DNA from 2 places in the Candidatus Symbiopectobacterium sp. NZEC135 genome. Region 1 is predicted to be linked to the other one. Evidence: predicted binding sites of a transcription regulator. Region 1 holds the regulator's gene; the other holds the start of a gene.
The links. The regulator LexA, encoded in region 1, represses DNA repair genes until DNA is damaged. The targets are predictions, from matches to a motif close to TNCTGTATGTACATACAGNA.
Positions count from the first base shown of each region.

Region 2: a site for LexA is predicted at 7,948-7,967, ahead of umuD (translesion error-prone DNA polymerase V autoproteolytic subunit). Genes of this name have one in related genera too.

Region 1 is NZ_JAGFPF010000047.1:384-6,833, forward strand. Features, by position in the region: partial or broken gene plsB (glycerol-3-phosphate 1-O-acyltransferase PlsB) at 1-1,059, opposite strand, end outside; gene J5224_RS18280 (diacylglycerol kinase) at 1,188-1,556, shown strand; gene lexA (transcriptional repressor LexA) at 1,677-2,288, shown strand; gene zur (zinc uptake transcriptional repressor Zur) at 2,355-2,876, opposite strand; gene J5224_RS18295 (pirin family protein) at 2,974-3,675, opposite strand; gene J5224_RS18300 (LysR family transcriptional regulator) at 3,784-4,680, shown strand; gene J5224_RS18305 (glutathione S-transferase family protein) at 4,709-5,704, opposite strand; gene J5224_RS18310 (DoxX family protein) at 5,892-6,287, opposite strand.
Region 2 is NZ_JAGFPF010000003.1:1,202-11,807, forward strand. Features, by position in the region: gene J5224_RS02605 (fimbria/pilus outer membrane usher protein) at 1-1,714, shown strand, start outside; gene J5224_RS02610 (hypothetical protein) at 1,723-2,799, shown strand; gene J5224_RS02615 (MFS transporter) at 3,126-4,319, shown strand; gene J5224_RS02620 (DMT family transporter) at 4,388-5,323, opposite strand; gene J5224_RS02625 (TetR/AcrR family transcriptional regulator) at 5,717-6,271, shown strand; gene J5224_RS02630 (diguanylate phosphodiesterase) at 6,290-7,504, opposite strand; gene umuD (translesion error-prone DNA polymerase V autoproteolytic subunit) at 7,983-8,414, shown strand; gene J5224_RS02640 (M48 family metallopeptidase) at 8,463-8,960, opposite strand; gene umuC (translesion error-prone DNA polymerase V subunit UmuC) at 9,197-10,459, shown strand.

The DNA of each region.
Region 1 (6,450 bases):
AATAAAGAACGCACCCAGACGGCGGAAAATCGGGCCTGCTGGCCAGAAATTCAGGTTGATACCGGCTGCGATATGGGGAGGAACCAGACCTTGATGATACAGGACATAGGAGAGCAGCAGGTAGTCCATGTGACTACGGTGGCAAGGCACGTAAACCAGTTCATGGCCGTCCTGTGCCAACTGACGCACGCGCTCGGCATTATGTACGTTAATGCCTTGATACAGACGGTTCCAAGTCCAGCTCAGAATGCGATCGGAAAGCCGCACGGCTTCATAAGAGAAGTCCGCTGCGATCTCTTCCATCAGGGCGATGGCATTCTGTTGCGCTTTCTCATGGGAAATTTTCTTGCTGCGCGCCTCATCTTCAACCGCTTTCTTGATGGCCTTGGAGTCCAGCAGCTTATGAAATAATTCCTGACGTACCGGCAAACGCGGACCAACGGCGGCCAGACGCTGACGAGCAAAGTGCATACGGGCGACACGCGCCAGTTTGTGCGCTATGGTTTTGTCAGTGCCGTGTTCGGTTGCCATGTGGCGCAGCGACACGATGCTGGAGAAGCGCACGAAGCTGTCGCGACCCAGCCAGATCACCGCAAAGAACTTCTCAATGCCGTTCAACAGACGCAGATGTGGTGTCGCGCCGTGTTGTCCTTCACGGCCTGGGGAGCGGCCAAACATGACAGAAACCGGCACCATCTGTACATCGAGATAGGGATTGTTGCGGTGCAGATCCAGATAATCGTGGAACAGTTTGACGGATTCCTGCTTGGGCGTGTAATAGCGGAATACGCGCGGACCATCGTTAATAAACACGTGGCTGGGCAGTGAGATACCGTCAATTTCAGTGGGTTCCAGCGGATCGGGCAGTTCTAACGCTTGGCATTTTGCGCGCAGCGTCAGTAAATCCGCCTGTGAGTTATAGGGCAGCACATAAAGAATGGGGCGAGAAGGATCTAGCCCTAACTCCGCCACGGGATCGTTAGGAATTATCTTGCTTTTCACTAACAATTTAAGTGGGAAATTCAGTAATTTATAGTAAATTTTACGCCAGCCGGACATAACAACCAGAAGCCTCTTGAGTAGCAATGCGCCGCAAGGATACCAGAAAGTACACGGGAGATCTGTGGTGTGAGACAACGGTGTTACGGGAAAATTGCAAAAAATCTCTGATAAACGGATGAAAAAACATGAATAAGGCTACCGGGATAACGCGGATTATCAAGGCAACGGGATACTCTCTCAAAGGGCTGAAACAGGCATGGCAGCACGAAGCCGCATTTCGGCAAGAACTGATGCTGCTGGTCGTGGCAGTGCTGGTTGCGTGTTGGCTCCCCGTGTCACTGTTGGAGCGCCTAGTGCTGATTGGCGTGGTGGTGGTGGTGGTGCTGATGGAGTTAGTCAACAGCGCAATCGAGGCCGTCGTCGATCGCGTGGGGATGGAGCACCATGAACTCTCTGGGCGCGCTAAAGATATCGGTTCGGCGGCGGTGTTTGTGGCCTTGGCCTTTGCCGCCGTTGTCTGGGTGAGCATTCTCTGGCCGCTCGTGCTGGGGTGATTTCAGCGTGATTTTGAGGCAAAGCGCATAAAAACACAGGTATTTGCCTCTCTGTGATTCCCAAGCCGCGATGACCTGTATATACTCACAGATAAACTGTATAAACAACCAGGGGGCGGAATGAAAGCATTAACAACCAGACAGCAGCAGGTCTATGATCTGATTCGCGATCATATTGCGCAGTCCGGCATGCCGCCAACGCGTGCCGAGATCGCCCAGCAACTGGGTTTCCGCTCACCCAACGCGGCGGAAGAGCATTTGAAGGCGCTGGCACGTAAAGGCGTGATTGAAATTGTCTCTGGCGCATCGCGCGGTATCCGTCTGCTGATGGAAGATGAAAATGTTGGCCTGCCGCTGATTGGTCGTGTTGCTGCGGGTGAACCGCTGCTGGCGCAAGAACACATCGAGTGCCACTATCAGGTCGATCCGGCCATGTTCAAACCGCACGCAGACTTTCTGCTGCGCGTCAGCGGTATGTCGATGAAAGATATCGGGATACTGGACGGTGATTTGCTTGCCGTGCATAAAACGCAAGAGGTGCGTAACGGGCAGGTCGTGGTGGCACGTATTGAAGATGAAGTAACGGTTAAGCGCTTAAAGCGTCAGGGTAATACCGTGCAGCTTCTGGCGGAGAATGAAGCTTTTGCTCCCATCGTGGTTGATTTACGCGAGCAGAGTTTCACTATTGAAGGGCTGGCCGTCGGTGTTATCCGCAACGGTGAGTGGAGCTAAACACCGTTAGCCGACAGGGCGTTTCTTTTTGGGAAAGCCTTGTCGATGACGTGATGCGCCCTCAGCTCAGCGGCCGGGTTTCGCATTTTTGATGGGCACCGTATGGTCGTGATGACAGTGTCCATGTTCACGGCAATCAGCCACTTCCTGACAGGCTTCGCACAGGCCGTGTGCCTCGACTACGCTGTGACGCAGCGTGAAATTGGCGCTTTGTGCCAACTGCTGAAGAATGGCTTCAATGCCTTCCGTCTGACGTTCCGTCACTTGCCCGCAGCGATCGCAAATAAACAGCGCTGAAGTATGGCTATGTTCTTCAATGTGGTGACACATGACATAGCTGTTGGTCGATTCCACACGATGGATAAACCCTTGCTCCAGCAGAAAATCCAGAGCGCGGTATACGGTAGGGGGTTTGGCTTGCGGTTCTGAGGCACGCAGCAGATCCAACAGATCGTAAGCACTGATCGCGCCGTGTTGTTGAGCCATCAGCCGAAGCACTTCGAGTCGCTGTGGCGTAAGGCGCACGTTGCGCTGTTGGCAAATACTTTCCGCCTGGGCAAGGAGTTTGTCTTGGTCGCTTGAATCCATTGGCCTGATCCTACCGCATGATGATGAACATGTTGCCCATCTTACCATGTAAGGCGCGGATCGCGCTGTGATAATCCATCAGCAGGTCGAATGTGCCTCAGGCAACCAGATCGATAAGCAGCGCGCGCAGCGGGGCTTTGGCGCGGATAGTCAGCTGTTTTTCCTGCTGAATGAAGGCGCCATCTCCACACTGTAACATCGTTGCGTTCTCTTGCGGCGTCATGGCTTCCATCGCACCGTGAACCACCTGAAAATAAGCGCGGTTGCCGTTGAGTGCAAACGTATGCTGTTCACCTTCGTTCAATTGCAGATGGTGTACCCAGACCTGCTGGCGAAGTTGCAGGCTGCCGTTTTCACCTTCCGGTGAGGCGAGCAGTTTGACCTTGGCATCGCACAGAGCAAGTCGTTGCAGGGCGCTGTTTTCCCGTGAAGGACAGGCATTGAACCACAGTTGCAAACGCGTTAGCGGCGTTGTGTCGCTGATGCTGTGCTCGCTGTAGCTTACCGCAGGCTGTGCGGCCAATAACAGAACGTCGCCTGCTTTTGCCCGGATATGACCCCCGTTGCTGTCGCGATATTCCGCTTCACCTTGCAACAGAATATTTAAAATATCGACTTGCGGGTAGGTGCGCGGCTGAAATGCTGAGCCTGGCTTGAGGACTTCCTGATTCAACACGCGCAGTGACGCAAAGCCTAACAGCTCAGGATCGAAATAATGGCCGAAAGAGAAGGTGTAGCGCGCTTGCAGCCAGCCGTAGTCAGCTTGACCGCACTGTTCCGCTGTTCTGCATATGATCATGGTTCTGTACCTCAAAAATTATACTAAACAGATAGTAATTGTGTGGACGTTGGATTGTTAGCTAGTTAATCTGGTGGGTATATTCAAAATTCCTGAATGAGTGAGTAAATGGCAAAAGAACGGGCATTAACGCTGGAAGCGCTGCGAGTGATGGACGCCATCGATCGCCGTGGCAGCTTTGCGGCGGCGGCTGATGAGCTGGGGCGCGTGCCGTCGGCGCTGAGCTATACCATGCAGAAGCTGGAAGAAGAGCTCGACGTCGTGCTTTTTGATCGCTCAGGTCACCGCACTAAATTTACTAACGTGGGGCGTATGTTGCTTGAGCGGGGGCGAATCCTGCTCGAAGCCGCCGATAAACTGACCACCGATGCGGAAGCGCTGGCGCGCGGCTGGGAAACCCATATCACTATCGTCGTTGAAGCGCTGATCCCGACCGAGAAACTGTTTCCTCTGCTGGATAAGCTGGCGCAGAAAGCCAATACCCAGGTGTCATTGCTGACTGAAGTGCTGGCTGGTGCCTGGGAGCGTTTGGAACAGGGGCGGGCCGATATCGTGATTGCGCCTGATATGCACTTTCGCGCCTCTTCCGAAGTGAACACGCGCAAGCTGTACACCATGAACAACGTTTACGTCGCCAGCCCGGATCACCCTATTCACCAAGAGCCTGAACCGCTGTCGGATGTAACGCGCATAAAATATCGCGGGATTGCCGTGGCGGATACCGCGCGTGAACGCCCGGTATTGACCGTGCAACTGTTGGATAAGCAGCAGCGTTTAACGGTGAGTTCTATTGATGATAAACGCCGCGCGCTGCTGGCGGGATTGGGCGTGGCGACCATGCCTTACCCCATGGTCGCCAGAGATATTGCCGAGGGGCGCTTGCGGGTCGTCAGCCCGGAATATTCCATGGAGAGCCAGATTATCATGGCGTGGCGTCGTGACAGCATGGGCGAGGCAAAATCCTGGTTCTTGCGCGAATTGCCCAAAGTGCTGAACCAGGCGTGATGTGATGCTCAGGCCTATCGTTTGTTGATTACACCGTCTGTCCATTAAATCTGTCGCGCCCGTGCGGTGCGCTCAGATCGTTTTCTGGCCCGATGGAAATAATGCCATGCGGATTGATCGTACCGTGGCTGCGGTAGTAGTGATGGCGGATATGCGGGATGTTGACGGTATCTGCAATGCCGGGAATTTGGTAAATATCCCGCAGGAAACCGAACAGATTCGGGTAGTCTGCCAGCCGACGCTTGTCACACTTGAAATGGGTATGATAAACCGGATCGAAACGCAGTAACGTGGTCCACAAACGAATATCCGCTTCAGTCAATGCGTTGCCTGTCAGGTAACGCTGCTGTCCCAGACGGACTTCCAGCGAATCCAATGCCTCGAATACGCCATTGACCGCTTCATCATAGGCGTCTTGCGAGGTCGCAAATCCCGCCTTATACACGCCGTTATTGATGGTGGGGTAAATCCACGCATTTAACGTATCAATCTGCGTGCGCAGCGCCTCCGGGTAGTAATCGCCGGGCGTTGCGCCAATGCCATCAAACGCCGCATTGAACATGCGGATAATATCGGCGGATTCATTGCTGACGATGGTGTGGCGCGTTTTATCCCACAGTACCGGAACGGTAACGCGCCCGCTGTAATCGGCGTTGGCATGCAGGTAAAGTTGGTAGAGAAATTCGTGCTGGTAGAGTGAGTCACCAGTGGTGTAAGGAAAATCGATGCCGAAAGTCCAGCCCTGATCCAACATCAACGGATGCACCACGGACACACCGATGTACTCCTGTAACCCTTTAAGCTGACGCATGATCAAGGTGCGGTGCGCCCAGGGGCAGGCGAGCGAAACATAGAGGTGGTAGCGATGGGGTTGGGCCTCGAAGCCTCCTTCGCCCGTGACGCCCGGCGCGCCATCCGGGGTTATCCAGTGGCGAAACTGTGCAGTGGTACGCTTGAAGTGCCCACCTGTCTTGCTGGTGTCATACCAGGTATCGTGCCATACGCCATCGATTAGTTGTCCCATGGGTCCTCCATCATCAATGTAAAAACCAGGGCGCAGAGTACTGCGCCGCTGGTGCGAGGGTTATGCCTGGTGTTGGCATCAAACTACGTTGGTATAAAACTACGTTGGTATAAAACTACGTTGGTATAAAACTACGTTGGTATAAAACTACGTTGGTATAAAACTACTTTGGTATAAAACTACGGTGTTACCACTTTTTATTCAAAAGACGGTCGATGCTGAAAGCGCCAGGGCCCGTTACAGCCAGCAGCAGATAGCCGCCTGCGATGGTCAGGTTTTTCAGGAACATCAACTGGTTTACACCTTCGGCAAAGTTGGTGTGAAACAGCAGGGCGGTCAGCAGTGTGAATCCCGCCGTGAAAAGGGCGACAGTGCGAGTCAGAAGACCGAACAGCACCGCCAAGCCACCGCCCAGCTCCAGCAGAATGGTCAGCGGCAGCAGAAACGTCGGAACGCCCATGGCCTGCATGTATTGCGCGGTGCCCGCATAGGCATCACCCAGTTTGCCGTAACCTGCCACGATGAACAGGATTGGCATAAAGATGCGAGCGATAAGCAGCGCAGTATTTTCTAAATTTTTCATCATTTGTCTCCAAGGAAAAGGGGGGCTGGCAACAAGTCTGTATGCCGCGCTACAGCAGGATATCTCTGGGGATATCATCTGCACATCCGGTATGGAGCAAATACTATGGGGGAAACGGTTTGGATTCCAGCGAGTTAAATTGTCTGTTTTTTTCAGAAAATCT
Region 2 (10,606 bases), on a different contig from region 1:
TGCACCAGTGATCAGTGGTATTGCGCAAACCAATGCCCGCGTCACCGTGAGCCAGAATGGCAACGTGGTTTACCAGACCTTCGTGCCCCCGGGGCCATTTCGCATCAGCGATCTGTTTCAGACGGGCCAGTCGGGCGATCTTACGGTGACCATCGCCGAAGCGGATGGCTCAGTGCGTACCCAAACGGTAACAGCCGCGTCCCTTCCGGTGATGCGGCGTCCGGGCAGCCTGAAATATGAAGTGACCGCAGGACGCTACAACGGCGGTATCACCGTTAACTCTCAGGAGGCAACGTTCGTTTCCGGCACCGCGATTTACGGTCTGCCACAGCATATCACGCTGTACGGCGGCGGCCTGTTTGCCAATGACTATCTGTCGCTGGTGGCGGGTTCGGGTATCTCATTAGGCGCATGGGGAGCGCTTTCTGCGGACGTCACCACATCGAGCACAACATTACCGCAGCAGAACGATCGCAAGCACGGCGCTTCATACCGGGTTCGCTATGCGAAAAGCGTACAAGAAACCGGCACAACGCTTGATCTGGCGGCTTACCGTTATTCCACCGAGCACTACTACAACTTTACCGATTTCAATAGTCTGGGGCATCGGCTTAGCTATGGTCAGGTCCCTTGGGCGCTGACGCGTCAGCGATCCAGCTTTGAGATGCGGGTCAGCCAGCAGGTCGGAGGCAATGGTTCATTTTACCTCTCCGGCGTGCGCACCGATTACTGGGGCAATGAAAATGTGATGAACACGCTCTCTGCCGGTTACAACGGTAACTATCGCGGTGTCAGTTATGGTCTTGCCTACAGCATCGACAGGATTAAAAGCAACAATAGCTGGCCGGAAAATCGTCAGTTCTCGGTAAACGTGCAAGTACCGATGAGCGTGTTTAGTTCATCCGCCTCGTTAAATCGTCTCTATGCCAGCTACCAAATGACACACGACAATCACGGTCGCGTACAGCAGCAAGCGGGTCTCAGCGGCAGCACACTGGACGATCGTCTGAGTTACAGCGTCATGCAGGGGTGGTCAAACGATCAAAATAACAGCACCAGCACGTTAAACACCAGCTACCAGGGTAGCAAAGGCAACGCCACCCTCGGTTATAGCTATAGCCGCAACAATCGCTCGCTTAATCTGGGCGGCAGCGGTTCCGTGGTTGCTCATCCCGAGGGGGTGACGCTGGGCCAGATGATAGGCAGTTCTGCGGCATTGGTCAGCGCCCCCGGCGCGGGCGGCGTCAGCATTATGCAAGGCAACGTGCAGACCGACAGCCGCGGCTATGCGCTGGTGCCCTACATGTCGAACTACCAGCGCAACAGTATCGATCTTAACCCGGCAACGTTGCCGGATGACGTGGATATCACCCAGTCCAGCCTGAACCTTTACCCCACCAAAGGGGCGGTGGTGTTAGCCAACTTCGCCACCCGCATCGGTTATCAGGCGTTGATCACATTGCAGTTGCCCACTGGCAGCGTGCCCTTTGGTGCACTCGCTGCGGTAGATGGCACGCAGAACGATGACATCAATACCGGCATTGTCGGCGATGACGGCCAGGTCTATATGAGCGGTTTGCCGGAGCGCGGCACGCTGAACGTTAATTGGGGACGAGAACAACAGCAACAGTGCCGGGCAAAATTTGATCTCAGCAAACTGCCCAACCCCACGTCGACTAACCCGATACGGTCACTGACCGTACGCTGCGAATGAGGTGAGACATGAGCCACGTTATGGCTATCAGGAAAACGGCCGACATCGCCGCGTGGTTGGTGTTGTTTGCCTCTCAGGCTTTGCAGGCCAATACGCTGACGATTGGCAAAGGATCAGGCGTGGTGTGGCAGGGGGCGAATTTTACTGCATCAGGAACCCTGTTCATGAGCGCGCCAACAAATATACCAACAACAGGAGGGGCTGCATCCGTAACCAACGTAACAACAGAGTGTATAAGAACGACAGATCTCACGACCATTAATGGGATAGAGGTGCTGCCTATTGCGCCAGGTATTGGGTTAGCCCCAAATGCAGATTTTCGTGTAAACACCTATACAGGCACCGGTTTAATTTACCACACAATGAGCGGAACTATTGGGCTGCAAGGCACCCAAGGAACAATAACGGGAGGTGCGGGTGGAAATGGTGTTGCGCCAGCAGGCCGCGCATGGTGCTTAAATTTTTCTAACATTAATCCTAATCTTCAGCAGAATCTATCAATGAATGGAACCTGGGCAATAGTAACCGACGGCACGCAACAGACCGGTAATTATACACTCCCGCCAATGTATGCTGCTTCCTTCGTGAGTAATGACAGTATTACACGGAATATATTCCCTTTTACCACTCTACGAGTGACTGCTATCGCCTGCTCAATCGCCACCACCACCAGTGTCAACTTCGGCACCGCTGCGCGCAATATCACACAATTCGCTGAGTTGGCTAACCTCACAGCTCCGCTCACTGTTACTTGTAATCAGGATGCACCTGACACCATCGATACCAATATCAACGTGCAATTCAGTGGCAAGTTGTATAACAACAACACTGCACGGTTGGCATTAGACCAAGGAGGAGGGTATATCACGGGAGAGATCGGTAACGGCGTTACCGGCAGCGGCACTTGTGATGCCACTACTGGCGTCAGTTTTAATTACGCTGACATCAACGTTGGTGTGCTTGGCGCCAGCGAGCTCAACCAAACGTATGCCAACCAAATTACCTGGCGGTTGTGCTCAGGTGGAGCCACATTGCCTACCGGCCCGGTTACTGCCTCCGCCAATGTGGCGGTAACCTACAACTGATAGCCCGGCGCAGACGGTTAACCTTACGGCTATGCCGGCGCGGTTTTATAGAATTTGTTGACCACGCTGGCGAGGCTGTCCGCCTGCATTTTTTCCATCACGTGGGCGCGCGCAGCTCTTGTCGCACTCACATGTTTTCACCTCATGGCATAACAAATAAAAAGACCTGATAGCTGACAATCGCAGAAGGATATGCAACACTCACTCGTACAAATGTACGACACACAAGAAACAATTCTTGGTGGTGAATATTCATTCCCGGTCAATAATCACACTGACTGCGATACAAGTTGTGCAACCCGATAATGTGAGTAAGGTTGATTGTTATGTCTTCATCCGTTCTGCGCCAGAAAATGGCGTTATTTTCGCTGATGTTTTTACCTGGCTTCGCCTGGAGTTCTTGGATCACCCGAACGCCGTTGATTCGAGACACGCTGCATGCGTCTACTGAGGTTTTCGGATTGATTTTGTTTGGTTTTTCCTGCGGTTCTATGGTGGGAATCCTCTGGTCAGGTAAGCTTATCAACAAGTACGGCATCCGCCGCGTAGCGCTAGCGGGTTTTATGCTGCTGGCTATCGGTTTCCTGCTGCTGGCCGTAGCGCTTTTACTGGCAAATCAACCTGTAGCGTTTTGTGCGCTGGCGCTGTTTGGCATGGGGCTGGGCATGATTGATATTGCCTTAAATATTGAAGGTGCCGCATTTGAACAGCATATCAATCAGGTCATCATGACCACACTGCACGGCTTTTTCAGCCTGGGCACGCTGGTTGGCGCACTGATCGGCATGGGGATGACCGCACTGAACATCAGTATCAACCTCCATTTTGGCATCATCATCAGCCTGACTGCACTGACGCTTGCAGTGCAATTTACTCATATGCCGTGGGCAAGCGCCCTCGTAGCAGAGCAACACAGTGAGCATCGCAGCTATAAAGCGCAGGTGATTCATGAACTGAAAGACACGCGTCTAATGCTGCTGGGCGTAGTGATTTTAGCGATGGCGCTGGCGGAAGGCTCTGCCAATGACTGGCTGCCGTTGTTGATGATCGATGCGCATGGTTTCAGCCATACATCAGGCTCTCTGTTCTTTGTCGGGTTCGCCGCGGGTATGACCGCCGGGCGTTTTGCAGGCAGTTACATCGTCAACCAATTTGGCCGTACTGCTATTCTCAAATTCAGCGCGATTTCAGCCGCCGTGGGGTTGGGGCTGATTATTGTAACGCACGCACAGTGGCTTGCCGCCCTCGCGGTTATCCTATGGGGAATTGGCGCATCGTTGGGCTTTCCGCTCACCATTTCTGCCGCAGGTGCTACGGGTGAAAACCGCTCGGTGCGCGTCACCCTTGCAGCCATTCTCGGCTACATCGCTTTTCTGGTCGGGCCGCCAGCACTGGGCTTTATTGGCGAACATGCCGGGCTGCGCATCGCCATGCTGCCGGTATTGTGCATGGTGATCCTGGCGTTTTTCTGCACCTCTGCAGCCAGTGAGAAAAAGACCCCGGTGAAGCATCCGGCCTGACGCGTGGTGCGTTTTAACCTCACCGTTGGTGCCTTTTTGCCTGGCACCAACGGAAAACTGAGCAATGTTTATGTCGATGACGGCTTCCATGCCTGACGATTGACCATTCCGATACCAACACACACCAGCACCAGCGCAATGGCGTAGCGCCATTCCAGCATTTTCTCGCCCAAAAACAGTGCGGAGAGCAGCACGCCAGCAACCGGGATCAGGAAGTTAAACGGCGCAAGCACCCCCACTTTGTTGTATTTCAGCAGTTGGCTCCACAAAGCAAAACTCACCGACGAAATCAACACCAGATAAAGCAATACCATGCAGGCCGTGCCGCTTTCGATACGAATATTACCGCCCAACAGATAACCCGCCACAATCATAACGACGCCACCAAGGGTTAATTGGTAGCCTGTCATCATAGTTGCATCCATGGCAGCAGAAATGCGTTTACCGTAAATGCTTGCCGCAGAGATTAAAAATGCCGAAATCACGATGAAACCGTCACCCATCAGCGTAAACGTGAAATCACCCAGTCCGTTAATATTCACGATGGCGACACCGATAAACCCTACCAGACAGCCAACGCTTTTATTGATGCTTAATTTGTCATTGTTGTACAAATAATGCGCCAACAGCACGCTGAAAAATGTCTGGGTGGCATTCATGATCGACCCGTTAACCCCGGTGGTGTGAGCCAGACCTATATAAAATAGCGTGTATTGCACGGCGGTCTGGCTTAAACCCAGGATCACCAACTGTTTCGGTTGGCCCGGCAGTAGCTGCGTCAGAGAACACCCGCGTACTTTTGCCAGCAACAGCAACAAGATGCCTGCAATCGCAAAGCGGTAACCGGCAAATAGCAGTTTCCCCGGAATATCGCCATCAGCGATATGAAAAAGCGCATAACCATTTTTTATCGCCGGATAAGAACTTCCCCACAGCAGGCAACAGAGTGTCGCCAGTAAAAATACCACTTTCTTATTGGTATAAAATGCAATCGCATTATTCAAAATCCACTCCTTTGACCGATCCCAACACCACTCTCTCAAATACCAAGACATTCTCGGGTCTTGGCTTTCAAGATTGGATTACCGGTTCAGAATAAGGGCTTACTCAGCGCGGCAACAGTACCATCTATGAATAAAATCTCATAAGATATCATTTAAAAAGTTAAAATCACCATAAGATAATGATTGTTAATCATTTAACTAAAATGAAAAAATTTTCACTTATAAGTTTGATGAATATCACAGACTGCAATAACGGATAAAACGACGCATTAAGTGCAATAACCCGACATAAAAATCTGAGCGTTAACAACAGGGTTTATCGCCTCAAGGTAGCGAATAGCTTAGAATGCCGTGGAGTCCAGCGCAGCAGCAATGGAGAATAAGGAGCAAAAGATGACCGCCTCGTGCGATCGGACAGATATCGTAACAGATACAGCCACCAGGATCGCGCAAGCCGCGTTAGACGTCATCCTTGAACACGGTGTACGCGGTACTACATATCGCCGGGTGGCGGCGCGGGCGCAGCTCTCTTTGGGCACCTTAACCTATCGCTATAAAAGCATTGATGCGCTGCTGATTGACGCGTTTACCTTTATGATTGACGAAATTTCTCACGCTTTCCATCAGCGTCTGGCACAAGCAAAAGAGATCGACGGAGCCTGTGAAGCCGTCGCGGATCTGATTTGCGGGAATATCTGGGCAACGCCAAACCACCTGACGTTAAGCTTTGAACTCTATGCACTGGCTTCGCGCCAGGAAACCTACCGCGCGCTGTTGCAAGAGTGGATGTCACGCAGCAGGACTGCATTACACCGCCATTTTAACGAGGAAACAGCATGGACGCTGGATGTGTTAATTGAGGGGTATACCATTCATAACTTTTTTAATCGCCACCCCATGAGTCGGGAAAAAATTCTGCTAGCGATCACCCGACTGGTACGGGAATAATATCTAGAGACACGACACCTAGCCCCGCCGGTGCGGCCAATAAATAGCCGGTGCACCATTGAGTTTGGGCTTGGCAAAAAGGAATCCCTGAAAACGCCTAATGCCTGCTGCTTCTAACCAGCACCACTCTTCCACCGTTTCCACCCCTTCAGCAACGACACTGATCTCCAACTCCGCGCAACATTTAACAATGGCTTGAACAATCGCCTGTTTGGGCCCATGTGCATGAATATCCGTTACGATGCTGCGATCAATTTTGATTTTGCCGGGCTGAAACTTCGCGAGCAGCGATAGCCCGGCAAAACCTGCACCAAAGTCATCGATAGCCACACCAATCCCTGCCGAACGTAATTGCTGGATAGCAGAGGAAAAGGCGTCGAAACTGGAAATGACTTCATCCTCCGTCACTTCAACGATGACCTGTTCAGGCACCAGGCCATTGCGGTCGATCTGCTCCAGTAAAATATCAACGGCATTCGGCACCTTGACCAGCGACATCGGCAGCAGGTTAATAGAAATTTTATGGCTGCCAATATTGATATTTTTCGCCAGCGCCAGCGCCCACGCTTTGGAGGAAAGATCGGTTTCATGCAGTTTGTCGGGCGGAATCGACGCGAAATAATCCAGCGGTGATTCACCGTTCGGACCACGGATCAGCGCTTCAAACGAGCTGATTTGCCCACGCAGCGGCTCAACAATGGGTTGCAACGCGAACTGGCAAGGTTGCCCCAAAAACGACTGTTCTGGCGGAGTGGCAAACGGCGGCGCCTCTGCCAAGAAGCCCCAGGATTCAGGTTCAGTGCTGTAGGCCAGTTGTTTCTTCCAACGACCTTCAACAAAGGTACGAATAAATTTATAAACCCGGTCATCACTCACCAGATTATAACGCAGCGCGCCAGTTTTTATCACCGCTCGCAGCACGGCACCAGGCTTGTCATGGCGTAAATCAAACAGCGCCATGCCCATATTGATAAAACGGCGCTTCGCCGCATAATCACGCATCAACTCAATCACACCGTCATGGCGAGGATCGTTGCAGATTGTGTCATACACCTGATTCACGGCTTCGGGGTCACCTTCTAAAATCTGAAGAAAATGACTGCCATCAAAGATCAGAATGCCGGTCAGTTGCAGCGTCATATTACGCGCCTGAGACTGCGCCACGAGTGCATCGAGCAGCGACGGATCAAAGATTCGGCTTGCACGGCTTCGGTAAATCAATGTAGACAGCATAAGACCCAGACTCTTAGAAAAAATAGGTGTTTCAATCTTCCCATCATCAGGGAAAGGCATAACAGTAGGTAAGATACCAGACAAGGCGCTTCTCACGTATCACCGTTTTTCCTAAACACACCACGCTGCTCCCCGAATTCAACGGACGATCGCGGCTGTAATATGTCCGCTAAAAGACACGTTCATGGACAAAGGTTAGCAGCAACAAAATTCATCCTCCAGTTTTCAATACCCTGTATCACACCAATAACCCTTTGACATCAATGACTATGCCTGCAAACCGTTACCGATAGACACCGTAGAAAAGCGTTTATTGCTAGTATTTCGAGTACATCAAACTGGAGAAAGCGTCACCACACAAACTTTGCCTGTAAATCACTCGGTATAATAGTCCATTACAGGAAACTATCAGAAAACCGCTTGATCGATGGGTATTGCATATATACTGTATTTATATACACATATAGAGAAAATCATCATGCTGTTATCCACGCCCGTACTGCCTCTACGCCTCAGCGTCAATGCTGCTTCGTTGCCCTTTTTTATCGAACACGTCCCCTGCGGTTTCCCCAGCCCGGCGCAGGACTACGTGGAAGACAGACTCGACATCAATCAACTGGTGATCAAACACCCCAATGCCACTTACTTTATTCGCGTCAGCGGTGATTCAATGATTGATGCCGGCATTGGCGACGGCGACTTACTGGTGGTTGATCGGGCATTGACGGCACAGCACGGTGATATCATTGTGGCCGCCGTGAACGGCGAGTTTACCGTTAAAGAGTTGCGCACCCGCCCTTCTCTGCAATTGGTGCCGCATAATACAGACTATTCACCGATACACTTTCAGCATGAGGAAGCGCTTGAGATCTTCGGCGTGGTCACCTTTACGGTAAAGGCGATGCGCTAGCGGGAAGGAAAAGAGAAATGCGCCTATCGCTCGGCGCATGATATTCGGTTAAATCAGCCCTTCTTCTCTGCAAATCAACCACAAACGCATGTCAAATTCGTACTGGTGGTAGTCAGGCTCCATGTGGCAACAGAGCTGATAAAAAGCTTTGTTGTGGTCCTTCTCACGCAGGTGTGCCAGTTCATGCACCACGATCATACGCAAAAAGGCTTCAGGCGCATTCCTGAACAGGGTCGATATCTTGATTTCATTCTTGGCTTTTAACTTCCCGCCATGATTTTTTGAGATAAAGGTATTGGTACCGAGCGTGCCTTTAACGGGATTTAACGCACCGTCATAAATAATTTTGGCAAGCGCACTTTCCTTTTTCAGATAGCGATTTTTTATACCGTTAACATAGTCGTAGAGCTGTTTGTCATTCGTCACCGTATGCGGCACGGGGTACTTTTGTGTAATGACCGCAGCCAGCTTGCCAGATTGCAGCAAGCTATCAACACTCGCGATCAGTTCTGATGGGTAATGCTTTATGTAATCCAGTTTGCTCATCGTGGCCGTTAACGTCTCAGCAGCAGTGAATGCACAGGGCGAAAAAGTTACGGACATGCTAATCGATTTTGCCCACGGGGGCCATCAGGGAGCACCGTGTCATTTGCCCATATCGGCAGTGAATAAAAATAGTTATCCCACCCTATCAATGGATTGCTGGCAGCACATGCAATACCGCTTGATCGCTTTACTCTACAAACATACTGTATATAAACACACATACAGAGATCCCCACTATGTTCGCCCTTATCGACGTCAATAACTTCTATACCTCCTGTGAAACCCTGTTTCGTCCGGACCTGCGCGGAAAACCAGTGGTGGTGGTATCCAACAATGACGGTTGCGTGATATCTCGTTCACGAGAGGCCAAAGCGCTGGGGATAAAAATGGCAGCGCCCTATTTCATGATGAAAAAAGCGTTTCCCGATGCGCAAATCGCCGTGTTCAGTTCTAACTACACCCTCTATGCCGACATGAGTAACCGCGTTATGGCCACGTTGTTTGAGTTAACGCCAACGCTGGAAATCTATTCGATCGATGAGGCCTTTATGGATTTGTCCGACGTCAGCAACGCAACCCCTCTTGCCCTGTTAGGCCAACAGATCCAACAAAAAGTGCATAAAGAGATCGGGCTGCCGGTCGGCGTCGGCATTGCACAAACCAAGACGTTGGCCAAGCTGGCAAATCATGCTGCCAAAGTGTGGAGAAAAACAGGCGGTGTAGTGGATTTGTCGAACACCGATCGGCAGCGCAAATTGCTGTCACTGGTGCCCGTCAACGAGGTGTGGGGCGTGGGTCGGCGCATCAGTAAAAAACTCAATCTGATGGGCATAGAAACGGCACTGAACCTGGCGGAAAGCCCAACCTGGCTGATTCGCAAGCACTTTAACGTGGTGCTGGAACGCACCGTGCGTGAATTGCGCGGCGAGCCTTGCCTCGAGCTGGATGAATTTGCACCAACAAAACAGCAGATTGTCTGTAGCCGTTCATTTGGTTATCGCATCACTGATTATAATGACATGCATGAGGCTATCTGCGCCTACGCTGAGCGCGCTGCCGAGAAACTACGGCAGGAACGGCAATATTGCTGTCAGGTTAGCGTGTTTTTGCGTACCAGCCCACACGCTGGTAGTGAAACCTTCTATGGCAATCAGGCTTCCGGCAAAGTGAGTATTCCCACCAGCGACACGCGCGACATTATTCGCATAGCCACCCAGGCGCTCGATCGTATCTGGACCAACGGACACCGTTACATGAAAGCCGGCGTCATGCTGAGCGATTTTTACAGCCAGGGCACCGCCCAGCTTAATTTGTTTGATACCAACCAACCGCAGGCCAATAGCGCAACGCTCATGCAGGTTATTGACCACGTAAATACCTCGGGAAAAGGGTCTATATGGTTCGCCGGGCAAGGTATTCAGCAGCCCTGGGCGATGAAGCGCAACATGTTGTCCCCCGCGTATACCACCCGGTTCGCCGACGTACCGGTTGCAAAATAGACGGCCAGCGTTACCAGAATGGCGCGCACAACCCACGTGTGGGGAAATACCGCACGATTATTGCGTCACCCTATCCATGACTGATGTAAGCCATTTATTTCTTTGTATGCGAAATACCATCACCACGGCAGCGCATAAGAAGAAAAG